3 regions of the Microbacterium aurantiacum genome follow, and region 3 is predicted to be linked to each of the others. Evidence: predicted binding sites of a transcription regulator. Region 3 holds the regulator's gene; each other region holds the start of a gene.
The links. The regulator LexA, encoded in region 3, represses DNA repair genes until DNA is damaged. The targets are predictions, from matches to a motif close to TCGAACANNTGTTCGA.
Positions count from the first base shown of each region.

Region 1: a site for LexA is predicted at 3,752-3,767, ahead of imuA' (DnaE2-dependent mutagenesis accessory factor ImuA'). Genes of this name have one in related genera too.
Region 2: a site for LexA is predicted at 1,472-1,487, ahead of KZC50_RS01715 (HNH endonuclease signature motif containing protein). Genes of this name have one in related genera too.

Region 1 is NZ_JAHWXH010000001.1:2,012,686-2,018,487, reverse strand. It holds gene KZC50_RS09510 (error-prone DNA polymerase) at 1-1,373, opposite strand, end outside; gene KZC50_RS09505 (DNA polymerase Y family protein) at 1,373-2,962, opposite strand; gene imuA' (DnaE2-dependent mutagenesis accessory factor ImuA') at 2,962-3,741, opposite strand; gene KZC50_RS09495 (HNH endonuclease) at 4,167-4,664, opposite strand; gene KZC50_RS09490 (M23 family metallopeptidase) at 4,990-5,802, opposite strand, start outside.
Region 2 is NZ_JAHWXH010000001.1:377,287-383,088, forward strand. It holds gene KZC50_RS01705 (ABC transporter ATP-binding protein) at 1-456, shown strand, start outside; gene KZC50_RS01710 (hypothetical protein) at 456-1,217, shown strand; gene KZC50_RS01715 (HNH endonuclease signature motif containing protein) at 1,525-2,928, shown strand; gene KZC50_RS01720 (hypothetical protein) at 3,044-3,730, shown strand; gene KZC50_RS01725 (TraR/DksA family transcriptional regulator) at 4,276-4,602, shown strand; gene KZC50_RS01730 (hypothetical protein) at 4,661-5,170, shown strand; gene KZC50_RS01735 (hypothetical protein) at 5,454-5,579, shown strand; gene KZC50_RS01740 (ABC transporter substrate-binding protein) at 5,801-5,802, shown strand, end outside.
Region 3 is NZ_JAHWXH010000004.1:24,098-29,899, reverse strand. It holds gene hflX (GTPase HflX) at 1-107, shown strand, start outside; gene KZC50_RS14210 (S9 family peptidase) at 104-2,065, opposite strand; gene KZC50_RS14205 (hypothetical protein) at 2,102-3,427, opposite strand; gene lexA (transcriptional repressor LexA) at 3,499-4,179, opposite strand; gene KZC50_RS14195 (LysM peptidoglycan-binding domain-containing protein) at 4,457-4,825, shown strand; gene KZC50_RS14190 (histidinol-phosphate transaminase) at 4,854-5,802, shown strand, end outside.

The DNA of each region.
Region 1 (5,802 bases), on a different contig from region 3:
ACGTCGATGTCGGGCTCCTCGTCGCGGAGGCTCGAGAGGAACCGCTCAAACGGCAGTCGGTAGGCGATCGCGTCGACAGCGGTGATGTCGAGCAGGTAGCAGACGGCACTGTTGGCCGCCGATCCCCTCCCCTGGCACAGGATGCCGCGGCGCCGGGCCTCCTGCACGATGCCGTAGACGATCAGGAAGTAGCCGGGGAAGTCCTTCGTCTCGATCACGGCGAGCTCGCGGTCGATGCGGGCGGCATCCTCGGCGGGAAGGTCGGGGTACTTCCGCGGCACCGCCTCCCAGACGAGGTGCCGGAGCCACGACATCGGCGTGTGCCCCTCGGGGACGGGGAGCTTCGGCAGCGCGGGCTTCGCGCGACGGAGCGGGAACGCCAGCTCGTCGGCGAGGGTGACCGTGCGGGCGACGGCGTCGGGGTACCGGACGAAGCGCTCGCTCATCTCCAGCCCCGACCGCAGGTGCGCGCCGGCGTGGGCGGGGAGCCACCCGTCGATCTCGTCGAGCCCCCGGTTGGCGCGGACCGCGGCGACGGCGGCGGCGAGGAGCTGACGCTGCGGCACCGCGTAGTGGACGTTGTTGGTCGCCAGCAGCGGCAGCCCGCGCTCGCGCGCGAGTCCGGCGAGCACGTCGTTGTCGCGGGAGTCGCGGGGGTTCCCGTGATCGATGAGTTCGACGTGGACGCTGTCGGCCCCGAACAGGGCGACGAGGTCGTCGAGGGCGCGGGCGGCGCCGGCCGGGCCCTCCTCGGCGAGCGCGTGGCGGACGGTGCCCTTCCGGCATCCGGTGAGGACGGCGAAGTGCGCCCCGTCGCCCTCCCGGCAGAGCGCGGACAGCTCGTCGAGGTCGTACTGCGGGCGCCCCTTCTCGCCGCCGCGCAGCTGCGCATGGGTGATCGCCGACGCCAGCCGGTGGTAACCCTCCTCCCCGCGGGCGAGGACGAGGAGGTGCTGCCCGGTCGGGTCGGGCTGCCCGTTCTGAGGGCCGGGGAAGCCGAGCGACAGCTCGGATCCGAACACCGTCTTCAGCTGCAGGGTCTCGGCGGCCTCGGCGAAGCGGACGATGCCGTAGAAGCCGTCGTGGTCGGTGACGGCGAGCGCGTGGAGCCCCAGGCGCTCGGCCTCCTCGGCGAGCTCCTCGGGCGAGGAGGCGCCGTCGAGGAACGAGAACGACGAGTGCGCGTGCAACTCGGCGTACGGGATGGTCTCGGCCGGTCGCTCGATGCCCTGCGCGACGTACGAATCGCGCTTGTGCGACCACGCGGGGCTGTCGCCCCCGTCGGCGCCGGGCGGCCGCGTGCCGGGACGTCGCCGACCGCTCAGCACCCGCTCCATCTCGGACCACGGGACGCCGGGGTTGTTGAAGCCCATCAGTCGTACGCCCCCTCGACCCACCAGCTCTCGCCCTCGCACACCAGCAGCCACGCCGCCCCCTCGGCGTCGACGACCTGGAAGCGGTGCGCGCGGCGCGCGCGGGCGGCATCCCACCCGCGTTCGACGACGGGCCACGGCCCCGCCCACGCGGTGATCTCGCGGCTCCGCCCGCTCTCGGCGAGGAAGGCCGGCACCGCCGAGACGCTCCCCCGCTCGTCGACGTCGATCACCTCGCCGCCGAGTGCGCGCACGTCGGCGGGCACCGGCTCGAGGAACACCGTCGCCGGATGCGGTTCGGGAAGACTCCCCGGCCACGGGCGCGCGCGCACGGCCGCCTGCGCCCCGACCCGGTCGCCCCACGGCACGAGCACCTGCCGCTCGGCGAGCCAGCGCCCGCCGCCGATCTCGGGGGTGAGCACGCCGCGATGCCCGAGCATCGCCTGCACGCGCGAGAGCGCGTGGTGCACCCGCTCCTCCGGCCCGCCGCCGAAGAGGGCCGGGGCGTGGTGGGATGCCGCATCCACCGCCGCCGGTTCGATCCGCACGCGCGTCACCCCGCTGCGGAGCCCCTCCTGATCTTCGGCGAGCTGCCAGCGCACCCGGTCGACGATCGCGGCGGCGTCGAAGGAGCGCGGATGCAGCCACACGCGATGACTGTGCTCGCCGCGGTCGCCGAAGAGCTCGACCCGCAGCTCGGTGCACACCAGGTCGATCGCCCCGAGGCGCGTGGTGAACTCCTCCGCCGCCACGCGCATGCCGAACGCGACCTGGTCGGCGATCTCGAGCGGCGGCTCGAACGCGACCTCGCGGTGCAGCTCCGGCGGCGGCGTACGGGGCTCGACCGGCCGCGAATCCCACCCCGCCGACAGGGCGTGGAGGCGGATGCCGCGCTCGCCGAACCGCTCGCGCACCCGGTCGGGGGTCATCGCCGCGAACCCGCCCAGGGTCTGCACCCCGAGCCGCGCGAGGAGTCCGGGCAGGTCGTCGGCGGCGCGGGCGGGTTCGCCCGGCGTCGCGTCGGCGAGCACCGACACCGACAGCGGCGCGAGGAAGCCCGCCGCGCCGCCTGCGGGGACCGAGAAGACCGGCTCGGCGCGGGTGGTCGCCGCGCGCGCGGCCTGCTCGGCGGTGAAGGGCCCGTCGGCGATCCCCGCGCGCACGTCGGTGAGGCCGAGCTCGGCGAGGGCGGCGAGCAGCACGCGCGCCGCCTCCCCCTCGCCGCCGTAGTACCGCGCCGGTCCTTTCGCCCGCAGCGCGCACAGCCCCGCCCGGAGCACCTGCACGCCGGGCGCGTGCTCCTCGACGGCCGCGACGACCGGCGAGAACGCGCGGTGGTCGCGGATCGCGTCGGCGGGGACGATCACGAGCCCCGGACACCGCGACTGCGCGTCGCGTCGGCGCTGTCCCCGCCGCACACCGTCGGCGCGGGCGTCGGCCGAGCAGGCCACGACGGCGTTGTGTTCGACGACGGCGATCGGCCGTCCCTCCGCTCCCGGCGGCATCCCCTCGCCGTCGCGGAGGAGCGCGGTGACCGGCCAGTCCGGAAACCACAGCACCATGCTGCGCTCGGGCGCCCGCGCGGTCATCAGCCGACCGCCCGCATCGGGGGCGCAGCGGTGCTTCCCCTGTCACCACCGCGAACGGATGCCGCGCCCTCGCGCTGCGGTTCGAGCGCCGCCAGCGGCTCGGGCGCCGACGAGATCCCGCCCTGCGGGTTGGGCAGGAGCACCCGCGCGCGGCGCTGATTCGGCCACCGCCTGCTCGATGAGCGCAGCGTCACCTCGCGGCGGGAGAGGTAGCCGTGACCGCGGCCGAGTCCCTCCCAGTCGGGCTGGTCGATCTCGATCGACGCCTCCGCCTGCGGCCAGGGCCCCTGGACCAGCAACACCGCGCCGCGCTCGCGCAGCCGCCCGGCCAGGCGCGAAATCTCGCCGTCGGGCACGCGTCCCGCCGGCCGCACCGCCACCACGGGAAGCACATCGGCGATCGTCGCGGTGACCGCGAGCCACCGCGGACCGGGCTCGGGAATCAGCACGAGTTTCGACAGATCGACCCCGAGAGCCTCGGCGGCCTCGGCGCCGAAGCGCGGCATCCCGACCGCCGCGCACCACGATCCCGAACTCGACAGAGTGGCCAGCAGCGCCATCAGCAGCGACATCGATCGCGGGAGCGAATACGCCGCGCCCGGGCGGAGCCCACCCCCGGGAAGGAGCGAGGCGAGCGCGGGATGCACCGGCAGCACGGGAACGTCGAGGCGGCGCCCCTGCATCCGCTCCATCTGCGCGCGCAGCGCCGCCACGTCCGCCCGCGCACCGGCGCCGGCGTCGCGGGACGACATCGCGGTAGCCTGCACGATCGCCCTCATTCCTCCAGTGTAGAACGCATGTTCTACCTATCTCTACGTCGATCTCGAACGTATCTCTGCCCTCCGACATCGCCGCCCCGCGCGCTCGTCGGCACCCTTCAGGTGGCAGAAGTGGCCGCCTCCACGCGCGCGAGGCGACCGCGATCGACACCCGAACGCGCACAGCATCGCCGCCGCGGACGCCGCATCCGTCACGGACTTCTTCAGGTGGCGTTCGTGGCCGCCTCCGCGCGCGCGAGGGGGCCACAAGCGCCACACGAACGCGCACCCCGCGACGCCACCCCCGCGGCATCCGCCACCGCCGACCCTCAGGTGGCAGAAGTGGCCGCCTCCCTGCGTGCGATGCGGCCACGAGCGCCACACGAGCGCCGCGTCAGCACACGGATCGCGGCCGGACGCGGCCGCCCCCGACGCGCGCCCCAAGCTCAGGCGGCGAGGGCCAGGTACGGCTCCCAGCGCGGGTCCGAGCGGTCGGTGCCGCGCACCATCCACTGGGGTCCGCGCGGCGGGCGCGGCACGACCCGCAGTTCCCACCCCATCTCCTGCGGCGTCCGGTCGCCCTTGACGTTGTTGCAGCGCAGGCAGCAGGCGACGAGGTTCTCCCACGAGTCCGCTCCCCCGCGTGAGCGCGGCAGGATGTGGTCGATCGTCGTGGCGCTCTTCTCGCAGTACCCGCAGCGCTGGGCGTCACGGCGCAGCACGCCGCGGCGCGTGACGGGCACGTGGGTGCTGCCCGGAACGCGCACGTACCGGGTCAGGATGATCACCGCCGGGCGTTCCCACGAGCCGGATGCGGCCCACACCGGTTCACCCTCCAGGCGTTCGACCACGGTGGCCTTGTCGTTCATCACGAGCACGAGGGCTCTCTTGAACGACACCACGGCGAGCGGCTCGTATCCGGCGTTCAGCACCAGTGTGCGCATTCGTCATCCTCTCGAACGTCCGGGACGGCTTCCCGGTGATTCGACCTGTCGACGTTTCCCGATGCGCACGGGCATGAAAAAAGGCGCTGTCTCAGAGACAGCGCCTTGGCGCCACGGCAGTGCCGCGGAATCCGTTCATGCAATGCCGGAGGACGTGGCGTCCGAGCGCATCCATGGTGCGGATGCGTGGTGTGCGGTCCATCGGCTTTTCCCTCCGCTTCGTGGAGCGTCGGGTTTCAGGGTAACCCACGCCACGACGCGCCGGCGCGGAGGCCGGTGAACGCGTCGTGGCGTGTCGACGAACGTCGGACGATGACGGATGCCGTCAGCCGGCGTTGACCTGCAGCCACGCCCACGGGTCGACGACCGACCCGTTGATGTGCACCTCGAAGTGGAGGTGGTTGGCGGTGGAGCGTCCGGTGCTGCCGACGAGCCCGATCAGCTGACCGGCCTCGACGTACTGGCCGGCCTGGACCTGACGGCTGCCGTAGGTCATGTGGCCGTAGACGGTGTTGACCTGCTGTCCGCCCACGACGTGGTCGATGGTGACGGCGACGCCGTAGCCGTAGTGGCTCTCGCTCGAGACGCGGACGACGCCCGCGGCGGCCGCGTAGATGGGGGTCCCGCCGTCAGCGAGGAGGTCGACGCCCTGGTGGTAGCCGGAGTCGCCGAGTCCGCGGCCCTTGGTGAAGGTCAGGAGCGGCCAGCGGACCTCGCCGGTGCCGGGCGAGGTGAGGCTGATGTTCATCGGCACGGAGGACGACGACGAGGATGCCGCGGCGGCGGCCGCAGCGGCGGCGGCTTCGGCGCGGGCGACGGCGGCGGCTTCAGCCGCTTCCTTCGCCTTCTTCTCGTCGATCTCCTCCTGCGTGGTGGCGGAATAGCTCTCGCGCTGGATCTGCGATGCGCTGGCGTCGGAGGCGACGAGCAGCGACTGGGCGTTGTCGGCGGCGATCTGGTGCTGCGTGATCGCCTCCTCGCTCTGCGGCATGGCGGCGAAGGCGGGGATCGCGGCGGTGGCGACGAGGCCGCCCACCATGCTGAGGATCACCATCGAGCGCAGCGGCTTGGTCACGCGGCTCGGGGCCTTGGGGGTCGTACGGACGGGCGCGGTGGCGGCGGCCTTGCGGGCGGCGAC
Region 2 (5,802 bases), on a different contig from region 3:
GACGAGCCCAACAGCGCGCTGGACCCCATCGGCCGAGCCGACATCCGGGCCCTCATCACCGAGCAGAAGCGGCACCGCTGCATCGTGCTCTCCAGCCACCTGCTCAGTGAGGTCGAACAACTCGCCGACGACGTCGTCGTCATCAGGGACGGAAGGGTGATCACGCACGGCACCACCACCGAAATCCTCACCGCCGGCCTGGAGCCGGTATGGACCATCCGACTCGGAACTCCCACCGCCACGACCATCGAAACACTCACCGCCGAGTTGCCGCACACGCAACTCGAATTCGTGACCGACACCCTCTGCACGGCCCGATTCACCAGCTTTGACACTGCCGCGACCGAACTGACGCACGCACTCACCCTGCTCCGCGCGCCCGTCATCGAAGTCACCCTGCAGGACCGAGACCTCGACGCGTCATTCGCCCGAATCATCCAGAGACAGGAACACTGATGGCTGCCTGCCTCGCCTCCGCACGCGTCGAAACCCGCCGCCTCACCCGCTCCGGACTCCTCATCGGCCTGCTGGCCACCTTCGCGTTCTTCGGGCTCTCCGGCCCCGCCCTGGCCCTCTCCATGCCGGAGATCCTCGGCTCGGCGGCGAACACCGACCAACTCACCATCCACGCCGCCCCGGCGACCCCCGACGACGGCATCACCCTGTTCAATCAGAGCGCCATGCAACTCGGACTCATCCTGGCCGTCGCCGTCGCCGTCACCTCGATGGCGTGGGACGCCCGCACCGGGTCCTCCATCTACTACCGGACCCGCGTGGCACACCTCTCCACCGTGACCATCCCTCGACTTGCGGTCACCTGGATCGCCGCGATCGTCGCCTACGCCCTCGGGCTCCTGCTCGCCGTGGTGATGACGAACCTCACCATCGGCCGAATCAGCAGTGACATGGTCGTGGGAGTGTGGGCCGGCTCCACGATCTACCTCGTCATGACAATGGCGATCGGCTTCCTTGTCATGTCGCTCGCCCGCCGCACCGCACCGGCCATCGCCGTCGCCACGATCCTGGCACTGGTCCTGCCGTTGCTCAGCCAGTTCCCGGCCCTGTCCGCCTGGACCCCCACCATGCTCCTCACCGGCTCGACCGACGGCGTCCAGCACCTCGGCCTGCCGATCCTGTCCGCACTCATCGTCACCGCGCTGTGCGTCGTCGGCGCTACCCTCATCACCGCGAACCACTCACTCAGACGCGACGCCTAAGGCGGGTTACGACCGCCCGACGTCGCGAGCCGATCGCGAGCGTGCATGTGGTCGTTGTCGAAGAGGGCTGCCGTGATGATCGGCTCGCCGGCGCGGATCGCGGGTCGTCCGGGTCTCGGCACGTCCGCGACGCGGACTCTCGACCACCCGAAAGCGGGGGCGGAGGACGGGGATGTCCGGGCGGGTGGGGTCGCGAAGGGCGTATCTAGGTTCGATATTCGTTATCCACACTGAGGATCATTCCCTTCTCAATGTCGTATTTGTGTTCTATACTTTGAGGACGGGACATCGATCGAGACGAGAAGGCATGAACGAGAATTCGGAGCCGTTGGGCGACAGCGATGATCGTGATGTCGCGGCGCGGAAGACGGGCGAATTCGTCGACGAGATCGTGGGCTGGCGTCGGCTGATGGCCGAGGCGCAGGCGGGTGAGGCTGCGGCGATGGCGAAGGCGTATGCGTACGCGCAGGAGCAGACCGCGTGTCTCGGGTCGGCGACGGCGAAGGCGCGGGAGATGCCGTTGCGGGCGATGGCGGCAGAGATCGGTGCGGCGACACGGGTGAATGACAGTACGGTGCAGAACCGGTTGTTCGAGTGCCACCGGTTGGTGACGGAGTACGCCCCGACGTTCGAGGCGTGGCGGGCGGGGCAGGTGTCGCAGGCGCACACGAAGGTCATCGTGGAGTTCGGGTCGGACCTGCCGGACCCGGGTGCGCGGGCCGCGTACGAGAAGGATGTATTGGATTACGCGGTGAAGACTGCGACGGGCCGGTTGCGTCCGTATGCGCAGCAGGTGGCCGACAAGCTCAACCCGCGGACGGTGCAGGAGCGGCACGAGGTCGCGGCGTGTAAACAGCGGGTGTTCGTCGAGGACTTGCCCGATGGGATGTCGATGCTCGGAACGATCGCGCCCACCACCTACGTCCACGGGGCGTACGACCGCGCGACCCAGGTGGCGCGGGAGATCAAGGCCGCCGACCTGCGGGCCCGGCGTGAGTACGCCGAGCGGCGGGCGCGCGGTGAAAGGGCCGAGGAACCGTGGTTTGACGAGCGCACCCTGGATCAGATCCGCGCGGATGTCGTGATGGACATGCTCCTCACCGCCGCCCCCACCATCGACCCCACCGGCGGTGGGCTCGCAGCGATCCGCGGGAGCGTGCAAGTCAGCATCCCCGCCACCACCCTCGCCGGAACCACCTCGGGTGGGGCGGAGCTCAATGGGAAGTGCGCGATCGACCCCGCCACGGTGCGGATGCTCACCGGGAACGCGCCCGGATTCGACCGGGTGTTCCTGCATCCCGTCACCGCGGAAGTGTTGACCACGGATCGGTACACCCCCACCGCAGGGATCAAGCGGTTCCTGCAAGCCCGGTACGTGCGATGCGCGTTCCCGGGATGCCGGCGGCCCGCGATGCGATCCGAGATCGACCACCACCAGGAGTACGCCAACGGTGGGAAGACCGACGGCGACAACCTCGGTCCGTGCTGCACCCGACACCATGTGACCAGGCATGCTGCGGGGTGGATCGTCGAGCAACTCCCCGGCGGGAGGCTGAAGTTCACCGCACCGTCGGGCAAGGTCTACATCGAAGACCCGCCGCCCCGAGTGATGTTCATCCCGGAACCTGATCCGGACCCTGAATCGGATCCCGGTCGCGGATCCGAATCCGAACCGGATCGCGAATCGCCTCCGATCTGTCCGCCGTTCTGATCATCGGCGTCCGCGCGTTCCTGGGATGGCTGCCGCGGGGTCGCTCCGCGACCCCTTGCCCTCGACGGGGGTAACCCACGTCGGACCGGGGAAGAGGTGTGGCTAGAGTCGTGCGGTGGACCTCAGCGATGCGACGACGTCGCTCAACGTCTTCTTGGCACTCGTCGGCATCGTCACCCTGGCGGCAGTGATCACATCGACCCGACCGGTCCGCGCATACATCGGCGAGGACACCGCGAACCTGGTCAACGTCAGCCTCGCCACCATCGCCGCACTCGGAACCGCCACCCTCGTCATCATCGAGTTCCGGACCTCCCTCGGCGGACTCGCGGGCATCATCCTGCTCGCCCTCGGGATCATCGTCGCGACAACCCTGTTCGTCCTCGCCTGGCGCGCATGCGCGCGTGGCGGAAAGCTCGTCCTCGTAATCGGCGCCGTCGTCGGCACGACCGCACTCGTGGCGATCGCGCACGCGTGGGCGTGGGGATTCGTCTGGACACTGTGGGCGATCATCCTGTTCGCACTGCTGCCGACCGTGCTCGCACGGCACCGCCCGGAACGCGAGGCCGGAACCGGAGGCGTGGTCGCGCTGCTCGCGGGAATCGTCGCGCTCGGGGTGCTCTGCGCGGTGGGACTCGAGGCGTCTGGGGTATCGGCTCCCTGGCGGTTCGCGATCCTCGCCGAACTGACGGTGTACCTCGCATGGCTCGGGACCTGGCACGCCGATCACGGGGTGGAGGCGGGGCCGGCAGCATCCGCGGCTGAGGCGGCGTCGGAGGAGCACGGCATCCGTCAGGGGTGACGACGCGGGGCTGGGCCGGGACTGGCGTTGCGGGCCGCCTGGGTCTCGATACGCCCGCTGCGCGGGCTACTCGACCACCGGAAGGCTGCGGGCTGCGCGAGCGGTGAGGGTGCCGCGCGGGTGAGGGCGGAGCGCCGGCGGGCGAGGTGGCGTGCGGGCGGGGTGGGGAAAAAGGGGGAAAAGAAAAGGGACGGGGAATTCGGGGGGAATCTGGGCGACTTGCTTTATTTTCTTTTCGGGCTATGGTGAGGGGCATGTCCGTCACCGCACCCTTTGTCAGCGCAGCGCCTTTGCGCAGCGCTCGAATCGTGCGATACGTCCTGGACATCGCCGGAGCCCGTCACGAGGTGCTTCCGCCCCGGGAGACGGGAGCGGAAGCCGGATCGCTTCCGCTCCTCACCCGTCGCGCGCCACCGTAGATGAACCCGTGTTTTCACGGCTCTTTCTCTTATCCCAGCGCGTCGCATATGCGGCGCCTTTTTTGTATCCGCACGACGGTGCCTGAATTGCACCATTATTCGTCGCGCCCACTTTCAGGAGTTCTCATGTCCGTTGACACTGCATTTTCGTCCGCACCGACCGTGGATTACACGCGTACTCGCCAGTTCCTGCAGAAGGAACTCGAGGAGCGAGAAGCGGCCATCCGCGAATCCCGCCCGACCTCCGCTCCCAACGTCGACCCCGTCTCCTGGGCGACGAGCCAGGCGACCCAGCGCGTGATCGACCAGATCACCGCCGCACTCGAGCGCATCGACGCCGGAACTTACGGCCGCTGCATCCGTTGTGGCGGACCGATCGTCGCGGCACGGCTGGAGATCATGCCGTACGCCGAGAACTGCATCGATTGCCAGCGCAGTGTCGATAAACGTTGACCCTGCGGTCGGTGTCACCGATGCGGTGACCCTCGGCACGGAACCCTCGCGAACACCATTGATCGCAGTGATCGGCGACCCGCTGCCGTGCCTGGCGGCGCTGGCCGCAGCGCCGGAAGTCGAAAACTTCCCCGGCGTCGACGCCGTGACAGGGAACCCTCGCGCGGTGGTCATCGGCATCGACATCCGTGCACTGCGCACGCGGAGACACCTGCGCTCGGCACTTCGCGACATCGAAGACCGATGCGCCACGCTCTGCGCGCGGCTGCGAGGACTCGAACACATCGTTCTCGTCCTCAACGGCTCGCCCGTCGTCTCGGAGCCGAGCGTGCTGCGGATCTGCGACAGCGCCACACGACGCATCCACACACGACTCGAGCAGGCATACGCGCGATCGGTCGTGATCACGGCCGTCCTGGCCGAACGATGCAACGACCGCGATCGCCTCGCCGAACGCGTCATCACCCGCGCACGAGAGCGCGAATCCCTCGACGCGGGAATCGCGCTGCGCTGGCAGGAGATCGCCCACACCTCGATCGGCGCCGCCGGAATGAACGAATACCTCTGACCCCACGATCTAGGAGCACACCATGTTCACCACTCCCCCGACCTCGACCGAGACCCGCGGGTGGGGACCCGCGTTCCTCCGAAGACGGAGAACGGACAGCCGCCGGGCGGTCGTCGCAGGCCGGATCGACGCAGGCCGTGTCGACGAGAGGATGCCGTCCGCGAAGTGGCTCGCGCTCGGGTAACCCCTCGAAAAGACCTCTGTGACGGATCAGCAGACCCCCGCTGATCGACGCGGGCCTCGAGAGCCCGACGACCATCAAGGAAAGGAAGCGTGCATCGCCATGTCTGGAAAGTCGCCTCGGAACGCCAACACGAAGAAGGAACCGAAGCTCAGCCTCAAGGAGAAGCGCGAAGCCAAGCGCTCGAAGGCCGCCACAGAGCCGGCGCGGCCGCGCAAGTCCCGCTGACCCGCCGTTGGTAGGTGAGGAGGGCTGACCGCCCCGACCCGGATGAGGGGTTGGGGCGGTCTTTCTGTTGCGGGAGCGGTGGGGATCAGGCCAGCTGGCCGTCGGCGGCCTCGATGAGCGCGAGGTCATGCAAGAGGCGGTTGACGAATGGAGGGTGGGGGGCATACAGTCCAAATTGGACAGACCAGTTGTCCAGTTTGCATGAATCAAAGGAGATTGAAAT
Region 3 (5,802 bases):
AGCACGGCATGATCCTCGCCGAAGAGCACGAGGAGGAGGGCACCGCGGTGCATGCGCGGGTCGGTGAGCACCTGGCGGCACGCCTGGCGCCGTTCCTCCGGAACTAGTCCAGCGTCAGCGGCGGGATTCCCGGAGGAGTGAAGCCGAAGACCAGCCCGAGGAAGGCGAGCTCCGCCTCGAGGGCGCGCTCGATGGTCTCCGCCCGGCGGAATCCGTGCCCCTCACCGTCGAAGAGCAGATAGGCGTGGGGCACGCCCGCCGCGGTGAGGGCGTCGCGGACGGCTTCGGACTGCGACGGCGGGACGACGGCATCCTCCGAACCCTGCTCGATCAGGAGCGGCGTGCGGAAGTCCTCCGGTCGCGTGAGCGGGGACAGCTCGACGTAGCGCGCCTCGGCCTCGGGGAGCGGCCCGACGAGCCCGTCGAGGTAGCGGGACTCGAAGTCCTCGGTCTCCGCGGCGAGGAGGCGCAGATCCGCGACGCCGTAGCGGCTGATCCCGGCGGCGAAGACATCGGTGCCGGTGACCGCGCGGAGCACGGTCCAGCCGCCGGCCGACCCGCCCGCGATGGCCACGCGGTCCGGGTCTAGCCGCCCCTCCGCGGCCAGCGCGCTGACCACCGCGACGATGTCGTCGACGTCGACGATGCCCCAGGCGCCGCGGAGCCGCTCGCGGTAGGGGCGGCCGTAGCCCGTGGAGCCGCCGTAGTTGACGTCGAGTACACCGATGCCTCGGCTGGTGAGATAGGCGATCTTGCCGGATGCTGCGCCGCCGACGTGCGCGGTCGGACCGCCGTGGACGAACACGACGTACGGCGAAGCCGTGCTCGCGTCCGCGCGGTCGCGCGCCGGAACCGGGACGTCGGGGTTGGTCGGAGGGAAGTCGAAGGCGTGGACGGGGCCGTGCGGTCCGTTCACCGTGACCTCGCGGGCGGTGGGGGTGAACGCCGCCGGCCAGGGCGGAACGTCGCCGGCGATCCGGACCACGTCTTCGGGCTTGTCGACGTCGACGTCCACGAGCCGGAGCGCCGGCATGCCGTGGGCCGTCGTGCCGCTGACGAGCACCCGCGCTCCCGCGGCGTCCTCGATCGCCGCGGTCGCGATGACATCCACCGGAAGGCGCCGTGCACCCCCGTCCGGCGAGAGGAGGACGATCTCGTCGCTCCCGCGGGTGCGCACCGCGACGATCCGGCCGTCGTCGAGAGGGCGGAACCAGCGCGTGCCGAGGACCCAGAGCGGACCCCCGGTGTCGGCGTCGGCCGGGGCGACGGAGGTGCGGGTCCCGGTGCGGAGATCGTGACGCCAGAGGTTCCACCGTCCGTCGGGATCGTCGGAGTAGAGGAGTGTGTCGTCGTCGAGCCAGACCGGTTGCACCGGCGAGGACCCGCCTCCGGCGATCGCGCGCCCCTCGTTCCCGGGTATGCGGATCTCCGCGACCCGCACCTCCGCCCGGTCCCAGGGCATGTCGGGGTGGTTCCAGGCGATCCAGGCGATCCGCCCGCCGTCGGGGGAGAGTGCCGGGTGGGCGACGAAATCGCTTCCGGTGGCCAGGACAGTCGGCGGGGTGCCGGCATCGCCGTTCCAGGGGATCTCCACGATGTCGCGCCGCACGGGTGCGCCGAGGGTCTCGCGGACGGCGAGGAGCCGCCCGCTTTGAACGCTCAGGCCTCCGAAGCGGACGTCCGGGTCCTCCGCGGTGAGGGCGGTCGGCGCCGAGCCGGGAGCGAGGGCGTAGACCCGCTGGTCGGTCTTCTCCACGAACACCAGGAGGTCCTCGTGCGCCGCCCACGCGCCCCCGCCGTACTCATGGACGCGCGAGCGGGCGTTCCAGGGCGTGGGCAGGAGTGTCCGGACATCGCCGTCCGCGCTGCGTGCCCGGACGGCGATGCGGCCGCCCTCGTCGGGAAGCGATTCACCCCACCAGATCTCGTCGCGCGCCGGCCCGGCGAAGCATGCGCCCTCGAGGCGAGGCGACGAACGGGCGACCGATCGCGCGTCCAGGGGTGACGGCCATGCGCCCCAGGCGGGGGCGGACGCGGGAGCGTTGTGTTCCGAGGGGGTGGTCACCCCCTCCACGCTAGAGCGAAACCGTCGGAAGCGCCGCTACCGGGCTGTTTCGACCTCGGCCTGTCGGATCTGCAGGACCTCGAGGATGAGCGCGACGCCGAGGGTCGTCAGGATCACGGCGACGATGTCGCCGATGCTGAGGGGGCGCAGCGCGAACAGCCACAGGACGGCGCCCGCGGCCAGGAGCACGCGGACGAGGACGCGACGTGTCCCGAGCCAGCGGCCGAAGCGACCGGTGTCCACCCCCCACACGGCGACGCGGGCGCGCGCGGCCGCGCCGGCGCGTCCGCCGGCGGCGCGCAGAGCGCGAGCGGGACGGGAGCGGCCGAGCATCCACCCGGCGACGGCGACGAGGACGCCGAGGAGCGCGAGGACGGCGGCGGAGTGCGCCATCGCCCCGACCATCTGTGCGTAGATCACTTCCAGCGCCGACGGCGAGAGGCCGGCGTCCTGCGCGACCGCGCCGACCCCGGCGCCGCCGACGGCGAACCCGGCCGCGAGTGAACCGGCGCCGAGTGCCAACGCCACGCCGGTTCCGAGGACGGCGACACTGCGGCGCCGGGCGAGGAGGATGCCGAGGCCGAAGAGCGCGAGCGTCACGACGGGGAGCCACCACCCGCCCACGGCGGCGGCGGCATAGCCGGTGCGCAAGAGCGCCAGGTTCTGCCCGTCTCCGAGGATGATCACCCGGTCGACGGCCGGGATGAGGGTCGCGACGCCGATCCCGCGATCCTGCAGGTTCCCCTTGACCCGTTCGACGACGGCTCCCAGCTGGATGCCGACCCCGTCGTCGGTGCGGACGACCAGACCGCCCCCGTCGGAGGTGGCCGCCGCGGTCAACGCGCGATGGGCCGCTCGCGTCGTCGTCGCCCAGACATCGGTGAAGGCGTCGGAGGCCACCACGCGGGTGACCGTGGTCTGCACGAGGCTCTCGAGTCCGGCCGCTGCCGGCCGCTGGAGCAGCTCCAGGGCGGATGCCGCACGCGGGGGGAGGCCGAGATCGGTGACGGCCGAGAACACCTCGGCCGTGAGGGCGTCGAAGTCGACCTGGTCGGTGATCGCCTCCATCGTCTCGTCGACGATGAGCGCCTGCACGGACGGGTCGGTCGACAGCGGCGCGAGCGTCGACACGAACGCGTCCTCGTCGACGAGCTGGACGCGGGTCCAGGCGGACACGATCGACACGGGGACGAGGACAGCCGCGATGATGATGCACACCGCGGAGGCGAGGCTGCGGATCCGACCCCGGCCGGATCGCGGTGCGGGCTCGTCATCCTGGCGGACGGACAGTCGGGCGTTCTCCGCTTCCAGCTCGCGGATGCGCGCCTCGAGCGCGGCGTGATCGGAGGACTCCATGGTCATGGGGCCATCATGGTGCACCCGCCGCGGTCGGCGTCGGAGGATCACCCCCGGCGGGTGAGCCCCCCGGGGAGTCAGACGCTGCGGAGGACGGCGACGACTTTGCCGAGGACGACGGCGTCGTCGCCGAGGATGGGTTCGAAGGCCGAGTTGCGCGGAAGCAGCCACGTATGGCCGTCCCTCTGACGGAAGGTCTTCACGGTCGCTTCGCCGTCGAGCATCGCGGCGACGATGTCGCCGTTGTCGGCGCTCGGCTGAGAACGCACGACGACCCAGTCGCCGTCGCAGATGGCGGCGTCGATCATCGACTCCCCGGTGACCTTGAGCATGAACAGGTCGCCCTTGCCGACGAGCTGTCGGGGCAGGGGGAAGATCTCGTCGATCTGCTGGTCGGCGGTGATGGGGACGCCGGCTGCGATGCGCCCCACCAGCGGCACGAGGGCGGCGTCGCCGACCGTGGGGGAGGCGTCCACGGGGCTCTCGGTGGCCGTGCCGGGCAGATCGATGAGCACCTCCATCGCGCGGGTCTTGCCGGCGTCGCGCCGGAGGTATCCGCTGAGTTCGAGCTGGTTGAGCTGGTGCGTGACGCTGGACAGCGACTTCAGCCCTACCGCATCGCCGATCTCGCGCATGCTCGGCGGGTATCCGTGGCGGGCGATCGACCGCTGGATGACTTCCAGGATCGCCAGCTGCTTCTCGCTCAGGCTCTTGCGGCGCCGGGTGTGCGGCTTCTGAGATCCGGTGACGTCGCTCATCTCGGCTCCTGTCTCGCCCTGTGTCGCAGAGCGGTCTTCGAATGTCGGAGGTCCGTGGTGTGGTTCCGCTATCGAAACCGTATCCGCACCTTCGGACCATCGCCGGGATCGGAGGGGCGTGTCGCTTTCGACAGTGTCGGTCCGATCCCGGCATTTGACATCCACCATAGTCGAAGATAGCTTCGGAAGAGAAGTTCGCGTGCGGCTCCTCTGGCCGGGGGTCGCATGCGAACTCCCGAACAGAGAACGGCTCCGACCGATCTCAGAGGAGAAGAACATGACCACCATCGACACCACCTGGTACCCCCGTCCGATCGCCCCGCGGACGCGGCTTCGATTGACAACGCGGGGGCGCCGCGCGCTGGCGTTCGTGGTGGCGCTGCCGGTGTCCGTCGCCATGGTGCTCGCGGTGATCAGCGGCGGCAGCGCTCTGGCGGGACGCGAGGGGGGCGCGCCGGAGGGCACGTTCTCGGCGGTCGTCGTCGCGCCGGGGGATTCGCTCTGGTCCATCGCTGAGCGGGTCGCGCCGGGCGCGGATCCGCGCGACGTGGTCGATGCCATCGTGCGGCTCAACGCCCTCGACGGCGCCGGTCTGCAGGCGGGTCAGAGCCTCGCGATCCCGACGGACTACGCGCCCGGTCGGTGATCGGCCCGGGCGGGCGGGGCGCCCTACGATGGGAGGGGTGACCACCCGCTTGGAAGACCTTCCCCTGCGCGATGACCTCCGGGGGATGACACCGTACGGCGCGCCTCAGGCCGCCCTCCCCGTCGCGCTCAACGTCAACGAGAACACCCACCCGGTTCCGGAAGAGGTCGCCGACGACATCCTCGACGCGGTGGCGCTCGCGCTCCGCGAGGTCAATCGGTACCCGGACCGTGAGTTCACCGGTCTGCGCGAGGGGTTCGCGCAGTACCTCGGCCACGGCCTCGAAGCGGCCAACATCTGGGCCGCGAACGGGTCGAACGAGGTTCTCCAACACATGCTTCAGGCGTTCGGCGGGCCGGGTCGGCGCGCGTTCGGGTTCGCCCCCACCTACTCGATGTATCCGATCCTCACGCGCGCGACGGGCGCGGAATGGGTCGCCGGCAGACGTCGCGAGGACTTCACCGTCGATCCGGAGGATGCCGCTCGGCAGGTCGCCGACGCCGGGGCGGACGTCGTCTTCCTCTGCGCGCCGAACAACCCCACCGGCACGCCGATGGGCCTGGACGCCATCCGCGCGGTGTACGACGCCACGGACGGCGTCGTCATCGTCGACGAGGCCTATCAGGAGTTCGCCCCGCGGGAAGAGCCGTCCGCACTCACGCTGCTCCCCGGCCGCGAGCGGCTCGTGGTCTCGCGCACGATGAGCAAGGCCTTCGCCTTCGCGGGCGCGCGGGTCGGATATCTCGCGGCGGATCCCGCCGTCGTCGACGCGTTGCGCCTGGTGCGCCTTCCATACCACCTCAGCGCGCTCACGCAGGCGGCGGCGACCGCCGCGCTGCAGCACGCCCCGACCATGCTCCGGATGGTCGACGACATCGTCGCCCAGCGCGACCGCATCTCAGCGACGCTGCAGGCACTGGGATACCGCCCCTACGAATCCTGGACCAACTTCGTGCTCTTCGGCGGTGTCGACGATC